DNA from 3 places in the Parageobacillus galactosidasius genome. Region 1 is predicted to be linked to each of the others. Evidence: riboswitches for the same ligand, from Rfam matches in the RefSeq annotation. Region 1 holds a riboswitch; each other region holds the start of a gene.
The links. Region 1 has a riboswitch for thiamine pyrophosphate ahead of tenA (thiaminase II). Riboswitches for the same ligand answer to the same signal wherever they lie in the genome.
Positions count from the first base shown of each region.

Region 2: another riboswitch for thiamine pyrophosphate. It lies ahead of thiM (hydroxyethylthiazole kinase); the one in region 1 lies ahead of tenA (thiaminase II).
Region 3: another riboswitch for thiamine pyrophosphate. It lies ahead of thiC (phosphomethylpyrimidine synthase ThiC); the one in region 1 lies ahead of tenA (thiaminase II).

Region 1 is NZ_NDYL01000001.1:661,980-667,736, forward strand. It holds gene B9L23_RS03585 (MFS transporter) at 1-261, shown strand, start outside; gene B9L23_RS03590 (class I SAM-dependent rRNA methyltransferase) at 323-1,507, opposite strand; gene B9L23_RS03595 (YbjQ family protein) at 1,664-1,978, shown strand; TPP riboswitch at 2,052-2,159, shown strand; gene tenA (thiaminase II) at 2,269-2,964, shown strand; gene B9L23_RS03605 (ECF transporter S component) at 2,951-3,538, shown strand; gene B9L23_RS03610 (ABC transporter ATP-binding protein) at 3,559-5,010, shown strand; gene B9L23_RS03615 (energy-coupling factor transporter transmembrane component T family protein) at 5,024-5,757, shown strand, end outside.
Region 2 is NZ_NDYL01000002.1:562,973-568,729, forward strand. It holds gene B9L23_RS12250 (IS200/IS605 family accessory protein TnpB-related protein) at 1-243, shown strand, start outside; gene thiE (thiamine phosphate synthase) at 567-1,226, opposite strand; gene thiD (bifunctional hydroxymethylpyrimidine kinase/phosphomethylpyrimidine kinase) at 1,238-2,041, opposite strand; gene thiM (hydroxyethylthiazole kinase) at 2,056-2,865, opposite strand; TPP riboswitch at 2,927-3,038, opposite strand; gene B9L23_RS12270 (glycosyltransferase family 2 protein) at 3,099-4,130, opposite strand; gene B9L23_RS12275 (DUF6044 family protein) at 4,143-5,757, opposite strand, start outside.
Region 3 is NZ_NDYL01000001.1:197,998-203,754, forward strand. It holds gene B9L23_RS01105 (aminotransferase class I/II-fold pyridoxal phosphate-dependent enzyme) at 1-218, opposite strand, end outside; gene B9L23_RS01110 (NAD-dependent succinate-semialdehyde dehydrogenase) at 431-1,888, opposite strand; gene B9L23_RS01115 (hypothetical protein) at 2,121-2,306, opposite strand; gene thiC (phosphomethylpyrimidine synthase ThiC) at 2,284-4,005, opposite strand; TPP riboswitch at 4,376-4,490, opposite strand; gene B9L23_RS01125 (methyl-accepting chemotaxis protein) at 4,554-5,757, opposite strand, start outside.

The DNA of each region.
Region 1 (5,757 bases):
ATCGCAGCGATTCTTTACGGGCTAGGGTTTGGAACGGTGCAGCCAGCACTGCAAGCATGGTCTGTGGAAAAAGCGGCAAAAAACCGAAAAGGAATGGCAAATGCGACCTTTTTCGCCTTTTTCGATTTAGGGGTCGGAGTAGGAGCGATGGTTTTTGGGCAAATTGGCCATTGGTTCGGTTACTCTAGCATTTATATAACTGCCGCACTATCCGTGTTGATTTCTATTAGCTTTTACTTATATATTTTGCATAAAAAATAAAACGCTTAGGACTGTATGACAGTCCTAAGCGTTTTTTTGTTTAGAAAATGGAACCATTTAGCTATCTGCGCGAATGCACTTCATAAATGGCAAATTTTAAATAGTCGCCTTCATCGGCAGCAAGCAGCTTTGGATGATCGTAGCCGGCGCCGCTCCAGTACACTTGCCGCAAAATTTTCTTCGCATCAAACGCCGCTTCTTCGATCATCGCTTGGAACAAATCAGCGTGAACATGGTACGAGCAGCTCGCTGTGACGAAAAAGCCGCCATCTTTGACAAGCTTTAAGCCGTTTAAGTTAATGTCTTTATAGCCGCGCAGCGCTTTCGGAACGGCTTGAGCTGATTTCGCAAACGCTGGCGGGTCAATGATGACAACGTCCCATTTCTTTCCATCGCGAACCGCTTCGCGCAAATAATCGAATGCATTGGCGACGACAAAATCGACGTTGGTAAAGCCATTGAGTGCGGCGTTGCGTTTTGCTGTTTCAATGGCGTGTTCGGAAATATCGACCGCAGTGACGTGTTTCGCACCATATAAGCACGCATTGAGCATAAACGAGCCAGTATGGGTAAAACAGTCGAGCACTGTTGTATCGCTGTTAATGAGCGGTTTAATCGCCGCTCGGTTTTGTCTTTGGTCGAAGAAAAATCCCGTCTTTTGCCCGTTTTCAATGTCGACGATATATTTGACGCCGTTTTCTTCAATCAGCACTTCCGTTTCCGACTGGCCATACCAAAAGCCTTTTTCTTGCTCTAGCCCTTCTAGCTCGCGGACATACACGTCATTGCGCAAATAAATCGCTTTTGGCTTAAATACTTCAAGCAAACCGCGCAAAATCCAGTCTTTCCGTTTTTCCATCCCGAGGGAAAGAATTTGAACGACAAGCACGTCTTCGTATTTATCGACGATCAGCCCCGGTAAAAAGTCAGCTTCACCGTAAATAGCGCGGCATGAGCGAACGCCGGGAATCATTCGCTCACGATATTCCCATGCTTTGCGGATTCGGTCGACAAAAAATTGTTCATTTAGCTCTTCATCAGGATTTTGCGTCAAAACGCGCACAATGATTTGCGATTTCGGGTTAATATAGCCCTTTGCCAAAAAGTAGCGTTGATGATTATATACGTCCACAAAATCGCCTGGTTCAAAGTCTCCTTCAATATAATCGACTTCGCTTTGGAAAATCCATGGATGTCCTTGTTCCAGCCGTTTTTTTCGCTTTCGTTTTAAAAATACGTTTGCCACGTTCTCCACTCCATTATGATATAGTCGTTTGCTTTTTCTATGATACAGAATTGCGGACAAAGACGCAACGCAGGCAAGTTTGTCGACATTTGGCAGGACTATTTTCTTCTAAACAGAATAACGATAAGCATAGATGAAAAGAAAAGAGGGATTGTGATGATTATCGCAACGACGGACTATGTACCAGGAAAACAAATAAAAGAGTATATCGGATTTGTACAAGGAAATACGGTACAGTCAAAACATATCGGCAAAGACATTATGGCTGGTCTGAAAACGATTGTCGGCGGAGAAATCAAGGCGTATACCGAAATGATGGACGAAGCGAGAAAAATTGCGATTGAACGCATGATAAACGAGGCGAAACGCCAAGGAGCAAATGCGGTAATCGGCGTAAGAGTCGCTACAGCGGCAATTATGGCGAATACGTCGGAAATCTTGGCATACGGTACAGCAGTCATCGTGGAATAGTAAAAAAAGGGTTGACAATGATATTTACCGTGATATGATAAATTCAAACAAGGGAAAATTTTTTATATTGGACGCAATCCACTAGGGGGGCCTTTAGAAAGGCTGAGATCAAAGTGTGCCTTTGAGACCCTTAGAACCTGATCTGGGTAATACCAGCGTAGGGAAGTGGAGTGGCGCAGTCGTGGGTTTTTCTGTGTTTTTTCGACGACTATGTGTGCAACACCACTTTCTTTACGCATCGTAAAGGAAGTGGTGTTTATTTTTTATAAAAAGAGGGGGGAGAGATAAAGATGTCATTTGCGATGGAATTGCGGAAAAAGGCCGATCCGATCTGGCAGGCAAGCTTTCGCCATCCTTTTGTGAGAGAGTTAGGGGAAGGAACGCTAGACCTTACTCGTTTTCGCTATTATGTGATGCAAGATGAGTATTATTTGCACCATTTTGCGAGAGTCCAGGCAATTGGGGCAGCGAAGTCTCCAGATGCAAAGACAATCGCGAGCATGGCGCATCATGCCCAAAGCACATGTGAAGCAGAATTATCTTTGCATGAAACGTTTTCCGAGCTGCTTGGGATCACGGAGGAAGAAAAAGCGTCATTTATTCCTGCGCCGACCGCATACGCGTATACGTCGCATATGTACCGGGCTGCGTACGAAGGGCATTTAGGTGATGTGATTGCAGCGATTTTGCCGTGCTACTGGCTTTATTATGAGATTGGCGAGAGGCTAAAGGACTGCAAGCCGAAAGAGCCGATCTATCAGAAATGGATTGGAACATATAGCTCCGAATGGTTTCGCAGCTTAGTAGAAGAACAAATCGCCCGTTTGGATGCGATTGCGGAAGCAGTCACCGAATCCGATCGCAAACGGATGGAACAGCATTTTCTTATTAGCAGTGAATATGAATACGAATTTTGGGAGATGGCATATCGCTTAGAAACATGGCCATCAGCAAGAAAGGAGATCAAAGAACATGTCAGCAACTAAAGGATTGAAGCTCGTTGATATTTTAACGACAATCGTGATTTCTGTCGTTTTTGGGATCATTTATAAAATTTGGGGACCTCTCTATTACTTTGTTAAGCCATTTGGGTTTCATGTTGATCAATTGATTTACGGCATGTGGTTTATCGCCGCATCGGTGGCATATTTGCTGATCCGCAAGCCAGGTGTTGCGCTGTTAGCGGAAATTGCTGCTTCTTCTGGAGAATTTATTATGGGCTCAGAGTGGGGGCTAGAGGTGCTTATTTACGGAGTCGTTCAAGGGCTTTTGGCGGAAGTGGTGTTTGCTGCGTTCCGTTATAAACGGTTTGACGCATTGGTCGTGTCGTTAGGGGCGATTGGTGCGACGATTGGCTCGCTTGTGATGGATTTTTATAAAGGGTATATTGAATCGCTGGCTCCTTGGAACTTGGCATTATTCCTTATTGCCCGCTTTATTGGCGCAGTGGTGATTGCCGGTGTTTTTGCCGTTTCTTTAGTAAAAGCGTTAGAAAAAACTGGTGTGACGCAAATGTTGCGCCCGGCTTCGAAAGAAGATTACGATGCGCTTGATCGTTAAAAAAGGTGGCGTGTGAACCGATGAAACCGATAGCATCTGTTGAACGGCTGCGCTTGAAATTTCCTGGAAAAGATACATTGTTATTTAAAGATTTATCGATCACGTTTTACGAAGGAGAAAAAGTGTTGTTGCTCGGTCCATCCGGATGCGGAAAATCAACATTGTTGCAAGTGCTGTCGGGCTTGATTCCGCATTCGATCGATATTCCGATGAAAGCAGAGCGAGTGCAGCTTCCCGATAATTGGGGCTACGTCTTCCAAGATCCCGATTCGCAATTTTGCATGCCGTTTGTCGATGAAGAAATCGCCTTTGCGCTCGAAAATATCGGTGTGCCGCGCGAAGAGATGAAAGAGCGGATCGAGAAGCTGCTAGAGACAGTTGGTCTTTTTGTAGAGCCGCATACCGATATTCATACACTATCGGGAGGAATGAAGCAACGGCTCGCCCTTGCTTCCGTATTGGCGTTAGATCCAGATGTACTGTTTTTGGATGAACCAACGGCAATGATTGATGAAGAAGGAACGGAAGCGATTTGGCGGACGGTGAAACAAATTGCCCATGATAAAACGGTCATCATTGTCGAACATAAAATCGATCATATACTCGATTTTGTCGATCGGATTATTTTATTTAATGATAACGGCGAGATCATTGCTGATGATAAAGCGCAAACGGTGTTTTCCGATTACAAAGATATCATTGCTTCACAAGGAATTTGGTATCCCGGTGTATGGGATGAATATATAGCGAAGCGGCAACGCCAGCGAGTGAATGTTCGCCAAGAGGAAATTATCCGCCTTCGCGAGTTCCAAGGCTATCGCCTGCGCGATGTCAAAATACGCGTGGAAGAAGCGACCGTATGCGCAGGAGAATGGATTGCCATTACCGGCAAAAACGGCGCTGGGAAAAGTACGCTCTTGCATGCGCTGATGAAGCTCATTCGCACAGACGGGACGTATGAGTTATACGGAAAAGACAGCAAGCAGTTAAAACAGCTTCATCGTTTGATTGCATTTGTCTTCCAAAATCCGGAATTTCAGTTTGTTACTAATTCTGTACGAGAGGAGATTGCTTATTCGCTTCGTTTAGAAAAACGAGAAGAAGCGGAAATTACGGAAACGGTCGAACAATTTCTGCAGAGATTCCACCTTCGAAAACAGCAAAATCAGCATCCATACCAACTTTCCATGGGACAAAAGCGTCGTTTAAGTGTGGCTGCATCGATCGTAAGCGGACAGCAAATTTTCCTGCTCGATGAACCAACGTTTGGGCAAGATGCAAAAAATACGTTTGCGCTGCTTGAGTTATTGGAATCGTATCGCGAGCAAGGAGCAACGATTATGATGGTCACCCATGATGAGAACATTGTCAAATATTTTGCCACAAGAAGATGGGTGATTGAAGACGGGCAGCTGGTGAAAGATGAACGGATTTCTCCTCATCCATCCAAAGCGGCTGTGCTGTCCGTGTAGGGAGGTATAGATGATGAAATGGAACATTCATTATCGAGAAACATGGTTGCATCATACGAATCCGAGCTTAAAACTTATGGTGCTCATTTTGTTGTTTATCGTTGTTTTATTCGTACACAACCCAAATGTTTTAATCAATTTTTCGTTCGGTCTTCTCTTGTTATTTATACTGTATACCGGCTATCCATGGAGGTTTTTGCTGCTATTGTTTTTGCCGTTTTTTCTTGTATTTGTGTCGACCGCGTCATCGATGATTTTGTTTGGTGAAGGTTCGACGACATGGTTTCGCTGGGGGCTTATCCATGTGACGGAAGAAAGCTTTTTGCGCGGAATGCATCTTGGATTTCGAGCGCTTTCGTTCGCGCTCCTTGGGCTTTTGTTTTCCCTAACGACAAGACCGGTCCGCTTATTTTATTCGCTGATGCAGCAGTTAAAATTAAAGCCAAAATACGCTTACAGCTTTTTAGCAGGCGTTCGCTTAATTCCGATTATGATCGAGGAATTTCAAACTGTAAGAAACGCGTTAAAAGTACGAGGGGTTGTCCATAACGGATTGTTCGAAAAAATGAAGCGGTATGCGATTCCGCTTTTATCACAAAGCATCCGCCGTGCCCAGCGCATCGCTGTTGCGATGGAAGCAAAGCGTTTTTCCAACAGCGCAGAGCGTACGTTTTATTATGAAATCGGGTTTAGTAAATATGATATCGTCCTTGTTGCTGTTTTGATTGTGGTGACAGCAGCGGCTTA
Region 2 (5,757 bases), on a different contig from region 1:
ACGATCGGCCGTCGAGGATTGGGATATAAAGAAAAAGCGCCAAAGGTGCTTAAAAAGTATGTCCCGAAAGAGGTTTCTCATCATTGGAAGCATTGGTCTATTTTAGATAAGAAGTTTTCTGTTCGTACACATACATTGTATCATCTTTTCAATGTGAATCAGCCGCATCAAGGGATAGATGTATTTCATCCATCGTTGTTAGAAGAAGAAAAACATCAATTAATAAAAGCTTTAGCTTCATAACCATTCACTCTTGATCGTGAAGTTTTAGAATAAAAGAACGCATTGTACCAGTATCTTACTCTCGTCACCGGAGCAGATGGCGATTCTAGGAGCTGGGTGCATTGCAATGCGTTCTTCGGATGCCATACGAATGGAAGATGGTGTACCTTCTATATGTACTTTCACAGGCATATAGCTGGTCGTCCCAAAAGGATACTTCGGACATCTTGTATGGCTACTCCTCTCGTTGAACGGAGGGGGTTCTTGGGACCTTTGAGCAACTACGGCCAAAGGAAACAAGAATCCCCCACTTCCACCGGCTTTAGCCGGTAAGTGGGGGTAGTTCAATCGTTGTTGAACACCGTTTGAACGAGTTGTTTTGCTGCCAGAAACGGAGATGCAGCCGAAGCAATCGCGCTAATGACGGAAACACCGTCCGCTCCAGCGTTCATCACTTCACCAGCATTTTCCGCGGTAATGCCTCCAATGGCCACAAGCGGAATATCGACTCCTTGACCACGAAGAAAGCGAATAATCTCAGGGCCTTGCGCTTTCTTCGCATCCTCTTTCGATTTCGTTGGATAAATTGGTCCAACTCCGATATAATCGGCACCAGCAGCGATCGCCGCTTGCGCTTCTTTCAAATTATGTGCCGACACTCCAAGAATTTTATCGCCGATTTTTTCGCGGACGATGCGCGCATCTTCATCATCCTGCCCGATATGCACACCATCGGCATCAAGAGCTAACGCTAGTTCGACATCGTCATTGACGATAAACGGTATGCCGCGCTTTTTGCAAATATTTTGCAGCTGTCTGGCGAACTCGTATTTTTGTTCACCGACAAGCGCACCGCTCCCTTTTTCGCGAAATTGAAACAGCGTAATTCCGCCATCAATCGCTTCTGTTAATACTTCTAATGGCTGTTTTTTACAATTTGTACTTCCCATAATAAAATATACTTTCAATCGTTCTCTCATTACTTCGCTTGCAATTCGGGCCACTTTCCACTCACCTACCGCGCTTGTTTCTCCCGGTACGCCCAATGATTTGTCGGGCCGTGACCGTGGCCGATGCCTAATTCATGACTAATGGCGGCTTGAATAAACGATTTCGCTGTCTGCACTGCTTCTTGCACTGTTTTTCCTTTTGCGAGCTCTGCCGTTATCGCCGCGGCAAACGTGCATCCTGTTCCATGCGTATGTTTTGTATCGATTCGCTTGCTTGTGAAATAGAAAAATTCACTTCCGTCATATAATACATCGACCGTTTCTTCTCCATCATCGTCGTGGCCGCCTTTGATCACGACGTATTTCACTCCTAGTTCATGCAGACGTTTCGCCGCCTCCTTACGGTCCTCAATCGTTCGAATCGTAAGGCCGGTTAATGCTTCTGCTTCTGGAATGTTCGGGGTAACCACCATCGAAAGCGGAAGCAAATGCGTTTTTAATGCGCTGACCGCCTCTTCTTGCAATAGCGGAGCACCGCCTTTGGCAATCATGACCGGATCGACGACGAGGCGTTCCCACCCGAATTGTTTCACTTTCGAAGCAACCACTTCAATAATTTCCGCACTAAACAGCATCCCGGTTTTTACAGCATCCGCTCCTAAATCGGTTCCGACGGATTCAATTTGTTGCGCGACCGCTTCCGGCGACAATGGGTATACTCCTTGCACGCCGAGTGTATTTTGCGCCGTTACCGCTGTTAATGCGGACATCCCAAATACACGCAATTCTTGAAATGTCTTTAAATCCGCTTGAATCCCAGCACCGCCGCCGCTGTCCGAACCGGCAATCGTTAACGCTTTATATACCATGATTTTCTCTCCCTTCATTCTCCTCGTTCAATGCGACCGTATCGGCTAATCTCATCCGCTCCTACGCGGAAAAGCGCGTCCAAAAAGGCGATTTGAAAGCTGCCCGGTCCTTCGTCTCCTGCATTTTTCGCAGCGATTTCCGCGGCAACTCCATAGATGACAAGCGCCGCCGCCGCCGCTTTTAACACATCCCGCTCTACAGCCGCAAATGCGCCAATAACAGATGTCAATAAGCAGCCAGTTCCGGTCACTTTCGTTAACAACGGATGCCCGTTACGAATGATATACGTCGTATTTCCATCTGTTACAACATCCTCTTTTCCTGTAATGGCGACTACTGTTTTCAGCTGCTTGGCCGCTTTTTTCGCAAGCGATACGACATCCCCGCTGCCTTCTCCCGCATCGACGCCTTTAATGGTCCACGATTCGCCGATAGTATTCGCGATTTCCGCCGCATTGCCGCGAATGACAGACAGTTGGACCGCGCTCGCAATGTTTCGCGCCGTCTCCGTGCGATACGGCGTCGCCCCGGCGCCAACCGGATCGAAAATAACAGGAACGCCAGCTTCGTTTGCCGCTTTTCCGGCAATGATCATCGCTTCCACTTCTGTTGGATTTAATGTTCCGATATTTAAGACGAGCGCCCCCGCAATTTTTGCCATATCCGCAACTTCCTCTTTCGCATACGCCATGACCGGTGAAGCACCTAACGCAAGCAGGCCGTTTGCCGTAAAATTCGTTACGACCACATTCGTAATGTTATGTACAAGCGGATTGGCTTGTCTAACCATTTGCAATGCGTTTATCGCTTCTTGGTTGTTCATTTCCCATCCTCTCCCTTTTTTGCGAATAAAAAAACACTTTGCGCGCAAGCAAAGTGTATACGAATCCCACAGTCACTTTCCCTGCGCTGGCATTACCCAAACAGGTTCGAACGGTCAACGGCGGAATTAGCCGTACTCTCAGCCTGCTTCCGCAAGCTCCCGCAAAACAATATATAGTTTTTCACAAAAGAGTCTACTCCTTCTTTTCACATATTGCAAGTAAAAATATCACATTATGAACGGTGTTTTGAAATTTCCGGCATCGTTGATCCTTCACTTAGTGAAGGAGATTGGTGCCACGGCTGCGGCATCGGCAAATTAAATAAATCAAGATCGACAATGTATCGGGGGCGCCGTTTTGTTTCTTTATAAATTTTCCCAATATATTCTCCGATCAACCCAAACGCAATAAGCTGCAAGCCGCCGAGAAACCAAATGGATGTAATGAGCGATGTCCAGCCTGTTTGCGTATGGCCGGTAAATTTTAAAAGAAGAAAATATACTCCAAACAATAAGCTGACGAAAAAGGAAACAAATCCAATGAGCGAAATAATGCGAATCGGCGTAATGCTAAACGAAGTGATCCCATCAAGGGCAAACGCGATCATTTTTTTGAGCGGATATTTCGTTTTTCCTGCAAACCGCTCTTTCCGATCATAATAGATGGTTGTGGAGCGAAACCCTAGCAGCGGCACGATTCCGCGCAAAAACAAATTCACTTCCTCGAACCGTTCGAGTTCCTCTACCGCCCGCCGGCTCATTAACCGATAATCGGCATGGTTATAAACGAGATCGACTCCCATTGCTCTCATCAGTTTATAAAACCATTGAGCAGTGTGGCGTTTAAAAAACGTATCCGTATCGCGCTTATTGCGCACCCCATACACAATTTCATATCCTTCATGAAACTTTTGGACAAAATCGCGAATGACGGAAATATCATCTTGCAAATCCGCATCGATCGAAACGATGCAATCAGAACGCGTTTTCGCAGCAAACAGCCCCGCTAACAGCGCGTTTTGATGCCCCACATTGCGCGCAAGTTTCACCCCTTTTACTTCCGGATAACGCAAGCTTGCTTTATAAATAATGTCCCATGTCGCATCACCGCTTCCGTCATCGACAAATAATAACGTGCTTTCAGGAGAAACAAGGCGCTCGGCAATCAGCTCCTCCCGCAGATTGCGGAGCTGGCGAATCGTTTCCGGCAATACTTCCTCTTCGTTATAACACGGCACAACAATTGTAAGCATTGGTTCGTTCATGTTAACCCCTCCTTACGGTATCACCTTGTACAAATAAATCGTCCATGCCGATTCTTTGGAATGAAACACTTTTTCAAGCGTCAGCTGATTTTGTTTTGCGTTTTCAATCGGCAATGCCGAGAAAATATAACGGCCGCCCATTTCGCGAAATACATTCGTATTTAGCTGTAAATGTTTAATCGTTCGTTTTGAATTCTTGTTAAACATATAATGTTTTCCTAACTCGTCGACAAAAATATAGCAACGTCCGCCCCATTCGTCGAAGTATTCGCGCAGCTTTTTGTTTTTCGCCAGCTCTTTTGCGATAATTTGGCGAAACTTATGTTTATATGACAGGGGATAAAAATTGTTATACGTATCTAATGTGTAAAATCCGTTATATTGCGCGATTGCCGGGTGAATGCCGATGCTGGCGACACGATATTTGTGAACCGGCAGTCCGATGTGCTCTTTTATTTCTTGGAATTGCTTTTCCGCATAAAACTCGCGAAACGACGGCTTATTGCGATGCGCAATTTCCTCGTTAAAAGCGGTGAGAACGACTAACTGAGAGGCAATCGCTGCAAAACATGCCTTTTTCCATGAATGGCCTTGCTGCCATAAAATTTTAAGGGAAATGGCAAACAGCACGTAAATGACCATCGGCCGCAAAAAGTGATAGCGGGCAAAATTAAATTTATCCAGAAGATCAAAACGTTCTGTTAACGGGACCCAGCCTTTATAAAACCAAAACGCGTACCACGTCGACAGCGCAAAATTCAATACGTGTAAAAATACAAATAGCTTTTCCCGCTTCCATAACTTTTTCTTCCAAACGATATACAACGCCACTAACGTCACCGGCAAAATAATCAGTCCGTGTACCGTCATCACATGCGTATGGCCGAGAATATAGTTTTTAAAAATTAGACGTATGACACGCCAAAGCGGCAAGCGGGCATGAAAATACTCATCACGGCTTGTCGGTTCATCAGAAAATAACAGCGAATGAACAAGGCGGTAATCAATCGCCAAATAAATGGCCGTCATGTACACAATGGCAAAGAAAAAGCGCCAATTCCATCCTTTCCCGCGAATGACGTCGACAAGCCACCATATTCCCATCGCACTAAGGAAAAAGAAGAAACCGAGCACGAGACTCGAATAAAACGGCAATAGCGTAAGCACAAGATAGTTTACCCATGAACGCTCGCCAGCGCGGATGTTCAGAAGCGCCCACAGCGCAAGCGGCATTCCAAGCGTGCTAAGCATCCCTGATGGCCAAAACGGTGTCAGCGCAAAAGCAAGCGACGCTCCAATGCGAATCCATACCCATTTTTCATCTGGAACAACATATTTCCTTAACAGCAAGTACATCCCGATAAACGCAAACACGCGAGTAATCGCCTGACTAAGTCCATATGCGTAAATGGATGGAAATAGCGCGTGAAGCCAAACGATTCCGCTAAATTCCGTACCGAACGCATTTCGAGGCAACCCGTTAATAATTTGCGGGATGACCGCATGAACCGAACCAAATAACTCTCCGCTTTTTGTGACGACTTTATACCATGCAATATTGGAATCTAAATTATCATGCACACGCATATGCGCATCTTCGCCAAGCAGAAAATACGGCGATACAAAC
Region 3 (5,757 bases), 460 kb from region 1:
TCTCGGCACCCGGCATATGGAGAATACGTAAAATTTTTAGGATTATCCAGCTCTTCCTTTAATTTCTCCACCACAAAAGCAGGCGGCGGCAAATCGGGCGCCCCTATCCCTAAATCGATCACATCTACTCCTTTTTTCATTAGTTCTTCTTTCTTTTGCTGAAAAACAGAGAACAAATATGGCGGCATGCTTCTTATGATGTCAGAATAAACGTCCATACGTATCCCCTCACATCCATTAAATGGTCCTTTCCCTCTTACTCTATGCTTCTCATTGGCTATTTAACTCTTTTTCGAAAACGGTTGTAAAAAATCAAGAAAACAAAAACGGCCAGTATAATCACATAATGATTAAACTGGCCGATGTCTATTTTTACAAACCGCCGGCAAAGACGGTGGAAATAGACTACGCAGTTTTATATTTAGGGGGCTCAGCTAGACCGTATCCCCATGGAAACATATTTTAATTCCACAAATTCAAAAATGCCCTCTTTTCCTCCTTCTTTTCCTAGCCCCGATTGTTTCACACCGCCAAACGGCGCTTCCGCTACGGCTGGAAAGACGTCATTAATGCCAATAATTCCATACTCCAGCTTCTCCATGACTCGATACGCGCGATGAATCGAATCCGTAAAAATATAAGCTGCTAGCCCATATGGCGTATCATTCGCCTGACGAATCGCCTCCTCTTCCTCCTCAAACGGCTGCAGCGGCAGAAGCGGACCGAACGTCTCTTCATTCATTACTCTCATCTCTTTCGTAACGTTCACTAACAGGGTCGGTTCAAAGAAGTATCCTGGATACGGACCATCCCATCTCTTTCCGCCGTAAATGACCGAAGCTCCTTTTTGTACAGCATCCTCTAAATGCCGCTGCACTTTTTGCACTGCCTCTTCATTAATTAGCGGCCCGATATCCGCCGTTTCTTTTGCGCCAATGTCAATCGATAAACGGCGTACTTTCTCCGTTAGTTTTTCGAGAAAATCATCCCAAATCGTTTTTTGCACATATACGCGGTTGGCGCAAATACACGTTTGCCCGCAGTTGCGGAACTTGCTGGCAAGCGTCATCTCGGCTGCCAAATCAAGATCGGCATCATCAAATACGATAATCGGCGCATGGCCGCCTAGTTCTAAAGAAAGTTTTTTTACATGATCCGCGCTTCCTTTCATCAACAGACGTCCGACTTCCGTCGAACCGGTAAACGTAATCAGCCGCACATCGGGATGGTTCATCCAGCACTGCCCGATTGAAACCGCATCGCCAGTAACGAGATTGACAACTCCTTTTGGAATCCCTACTTCTTCTAATATTTTTACAATCTGATAAGCGGTTAACGGCGTTTCTGGAGCCGGTTTTAATACAACGGTGCACCCTGCCGCAAGTGCTGGCGCTAGCTTTCTTGTAATCATCGAAGCCGGGAAATTCCACGGAGTAATGGCAGCGACAACGCCGATCGGCTGCGGAATGACCATTAGCCGTTTATGTTTATTGGACGAAGGAATAATTTCTCCATACAGGCGATTCGCTTCCTCGGCATACCAAAGAAAGTAACTTGCCGCTGAATCAATTTCTGCCCTTGCCTCTTTTAACGGTTTTCCTTGCTCTGTTGTCAAAATGGAAGCAAGTTCTTCTTTATGTTCCAGCATTTTTTCATACGCGGCATATAACAATTGCGACCGTTCTCTTGCTGTTTTTGCCGACCATTTTCGAAATGCTTGGCTGGCTGCGCGCACCGCTTGTTCCGCTTCCACTTCATCGCCGTATGAAACTTCCGTAATCGTTTCTAACGTGGCGGGATTTTGAACAGGAAGCGTGTTGCCATTATGTGCTTCCAACCATTGTCCATCAATAAAAATTGTTTTTGTATAATTGGGAAATTTGGTCATATATAGTTTCCCTCCAAAATAAAAATCTGATTGTAAATAATCACTAGACATTTTTTATTGTTATCCATCATGCACCATATCCCGCCGCAACCAATCAAATAAACTTTTTCATGAAATATATATAAAAAAACTTAAAAGAAATGACTAAAAACAAAAATAAAAAGGCTAATTCATTTCCCGATTTCCGTCCTGCAAAACGGGAGATGAATTAGCTATATATTTGACAATCCCCTTAATAATATAAAATCTCTATATAATGGCATTTGACACATTTTCGCATAAACGGTGTCTCAAAAAATGAATGCTGGCAATTTTTTTGAATATGGGCAATTTGCTGTTCCAATTTAAGAATTTTCTCCTTCAATTCGGCAATTTCCTTTTGCAATTCTTGAACATCATCGATAGAGAGATGAGCCATTTTCGACAAACTCCTTCGCTTTTTGTTTCATCCCTTCTTCCCTCACCGTTTTTTGCAGCTCATGTGAAATTTTCATCGAGCAAAACTTCGGCCCGCACATCGAACAAAAGTGCGCGACTTTCGCCCCTTCCGCCGGCAATGTTTCATCATGATATTCCCGAGCTCGATCTGGATCAAGCGAAAGGTTGAACTGATCGTTCCAACGAAACTCAAAGCGCGCTTTTGATAACGCGTCATCCCGCCGTTGCGCTCCCGGGTGCCCTTTTGCTAAATCGGCCGCGTGTGCTGCGATTTTATAAGCGATCACTCCTTCGCGCACATCATCTTTATTCGGCAACCCTAAATGCTCTTTTGGCGTCACGTAACAAAGCATCGCCGTTCCGTACGCGCCAATGATCGCTGCTCCGATCGCGGATGTAATGTGGTCATATCCCGGCGCGATATCGGTCGTAAGCGGTCCTAATGTGTAAAACGGCGCACCTTTGCAAATTTCGATTTGCTTATCGACATTTTCCTTAATTTTATGCATCGGCACATGCCCTGGTCCTTCAATCATCACTTGCACATCATGCTTCCAAGCGATTTCTGTTAATTCTCCGAGCGTCTCCAATTCAGCAAACTGCGCTTCGTCATTCGCATCGGCAATCGAGCCTGGGCGCAGCCCGTCTCCAAGCGATACTGCAATATCGTACGTTTTCAAAATCTCGCATATTTCTTCAAAATGCGTGTATAAGAAGTTTTCTTCATGGTGGGCTAAACACCATTGCGCCATAATCGAGCCGCCGCGTGAAACAATGCCAGTCGTTCGGTTTACCGTCATCGGTATGTAACGAAGCAGCACCCCCGCGTGAATCGTAAAATAGTCCACCCCTTGTTCCGCTTGTTCGATGAGCGTATCACGGTAAATTTCCCACGTTAAGTCTTCGACGACGCCGTTCACTTTTTCAAGCGCTTGATAAATCGGAACCGTCCCGACAGGTACAGGGGAATTGCGAATAATATATTCTCGTGTCGCATGAATGTGTTTTCCCGTCGATAAGTCCATAATCGTGTCTGCTCCCCAGCGCACCGCCCAAAGCATTTTTTCGACTTCTTCTTCAATGGATGATGTGACTGCGGAATTGCCAATATTCGCGTTAATTTTTACATGAAAACGACTCCCAATAATCATCGGTTCACTTTCCGGATGGTTAATATTCGAAGGAATAATCGCTCTGCCTGCGGCAACTTCTTGACGCACGATTTCCGGATCTATATTTTCGCGAATCGCAACAAATTCCATCTCCGGCGTAATAATCCCTCGTTTTGCGTAATGCATTTGCGTCACAGTTTTTCCTTTTTTTGCGCGCAGCGGTTTTCTCTCGAAAGGCAGAGTAATCTCTGATTGCTTCCCATTACGGAATCCGTTATCTTCCGGTTTCACTGGACGCCCCTCGTATTCTTCAACGTCGCCCCTTTCTAAAATCCAGCGTTTTCTTAGCGGCGGCAATCCTTTTTGAATGTCCGGCTGAAAATCAGGATCGGTGTAAGGACCGCTTGTGTCATAAACACGAACAGGTTCATTTTCGATGATTCCTGTTTCTGTCTTTGTTGGACTTAACGTAATTTCTCTCATCGGAACACGAATATCCGGTCTTGAACCTTCGACATACACCTTTTTACTCTCAGGAAATTGCATAAAAGATTTGATGTTTTGCATGTAACTCCTCCTAGTTACTAAAATCTATAAAAATCGACTCATCGCGATGGAACCAGCAAAACTGCTTGCCGCTCAGGAAACACCTGAGTTCCATCAGGAAGGGAATTTCCCTTGTCATTCACCCGCTGTGAAAGACACCCCGTGGATCGCTTGTCAGCGACGGCATCTGTCGTGCACCATTCCTTCCATCGGTCAGTACACGACAACGATTTTAGTAACCAGGTCTACACCTCCTTAAAATAATAGTGAGGACCTGAAGTTACACCAAAACGCGGGGCGGAGATAGGAGAATATATGCGGAAATAAAAATCGGGTTCTCTAAGAGAACCCGACGGAACGCAAATAGCGAAACGTACGCAACAAACGCATACACTCCCGCTATCTACTTCCCTACGCTGGTATAACCCAGATCAGGTTCAAAGGGTCAAAGAACTTAAGCGCGTTCTTTTCTCAGTCCAAGCTATTGGACTCCCCTAGTAGATAAGCGACAAACTTATTTAATTTTTCTTAATATTAACATACTTATAAAGCAATGTAAATACGCTTCCTTATACGGTGAACCGTTTTAACATTGTTTGCATATTTTCTGCCATTTTGCTTAACGATGATGCCGATGAAGCAATTTCCTCCATCGATGCCATTTGTTCTTGTGTTGCCGCCGAAACATTCGCTGATCCAGAAGAAGTTTGTTCCACAATCTCCGTCATATGTCCAATGGAAGCGGCCACCCGTTGCACGTTTTCTGTCATTTGCTCGATCGCTGTGGATACTTGTTCGATTTGGGCATTGACTTCGCCGATGGATTGGCGGATTTGTTCAAACGACTGTCCAGCCGTTTGCACAACATCAAGCCCTTGCGATACTTCGCTAACTACGGTTTCCATCGATTCGATCGCTTTTTCCGTTTCTTCTTGGATATAGCCGATCAGCTGCGAAATTTGCTGTGCGGATTGAGCAGACTGTTCCGCCAATTTGCGAACTTCATCCGCCACAACGGCGAACCCTTTTCCTTGTTCTCCAGCCCTTGCCGCCTCAATCGCCGCATTTAAGGCAAGTAAATTCGTTTGCGAAGCAATTCCTGTAATCACCTGCGTAATCTGGCCGATTTCATTCGAACGCTCTCCAAGCGCTTTAATAACTTGTCCAAGTGATTGGACATGGTCATAAATAAACTGCATCTGCTCTTCCATTTGCGAAATCGACTGTTTTCCCGATTGCGCTTTTGCCGATGTTTCATTTACGTTCGTAGACACGCACTTCGTATTCGCAGCCACCTGCATAAGCGTATCGGAGATATCGTTCATCGCTGACGACGTTTCTTGCGCCGTTTTGACTTGCTGTTCCGAACTTGAGGCAATTATCTCCATTGTTGACGCAATTTGCTCCGTTGCTTTCGTCGTCTGTTCCGCAATGGCGGTTAACTGTCCGGAAAATTGCGTCATCTCATCGGAATGGCGTTGAACGTTGGCGATGACTTCTTGCCACGCTTGGGCCATTTTATTGAGCGAAACGGCAATCGGTTTTAACTGTCTCACTTCATCCATAGGAACACGCGCCGATAAATCTCCATTGGTCATCTTATCTAAATGCTGATTGATAATAGCGATCGGGGCAATAAATCGACGATAGTTTAATATCGCAGAAACGACTCCGACTACAGCCCCAAATAATATAGTCGCAACAAGCGTCCACCAAAACGCCGCGCCGCTAATGCCATTCGCCATACATACACCAAGGCCGATGAGAGCGGTG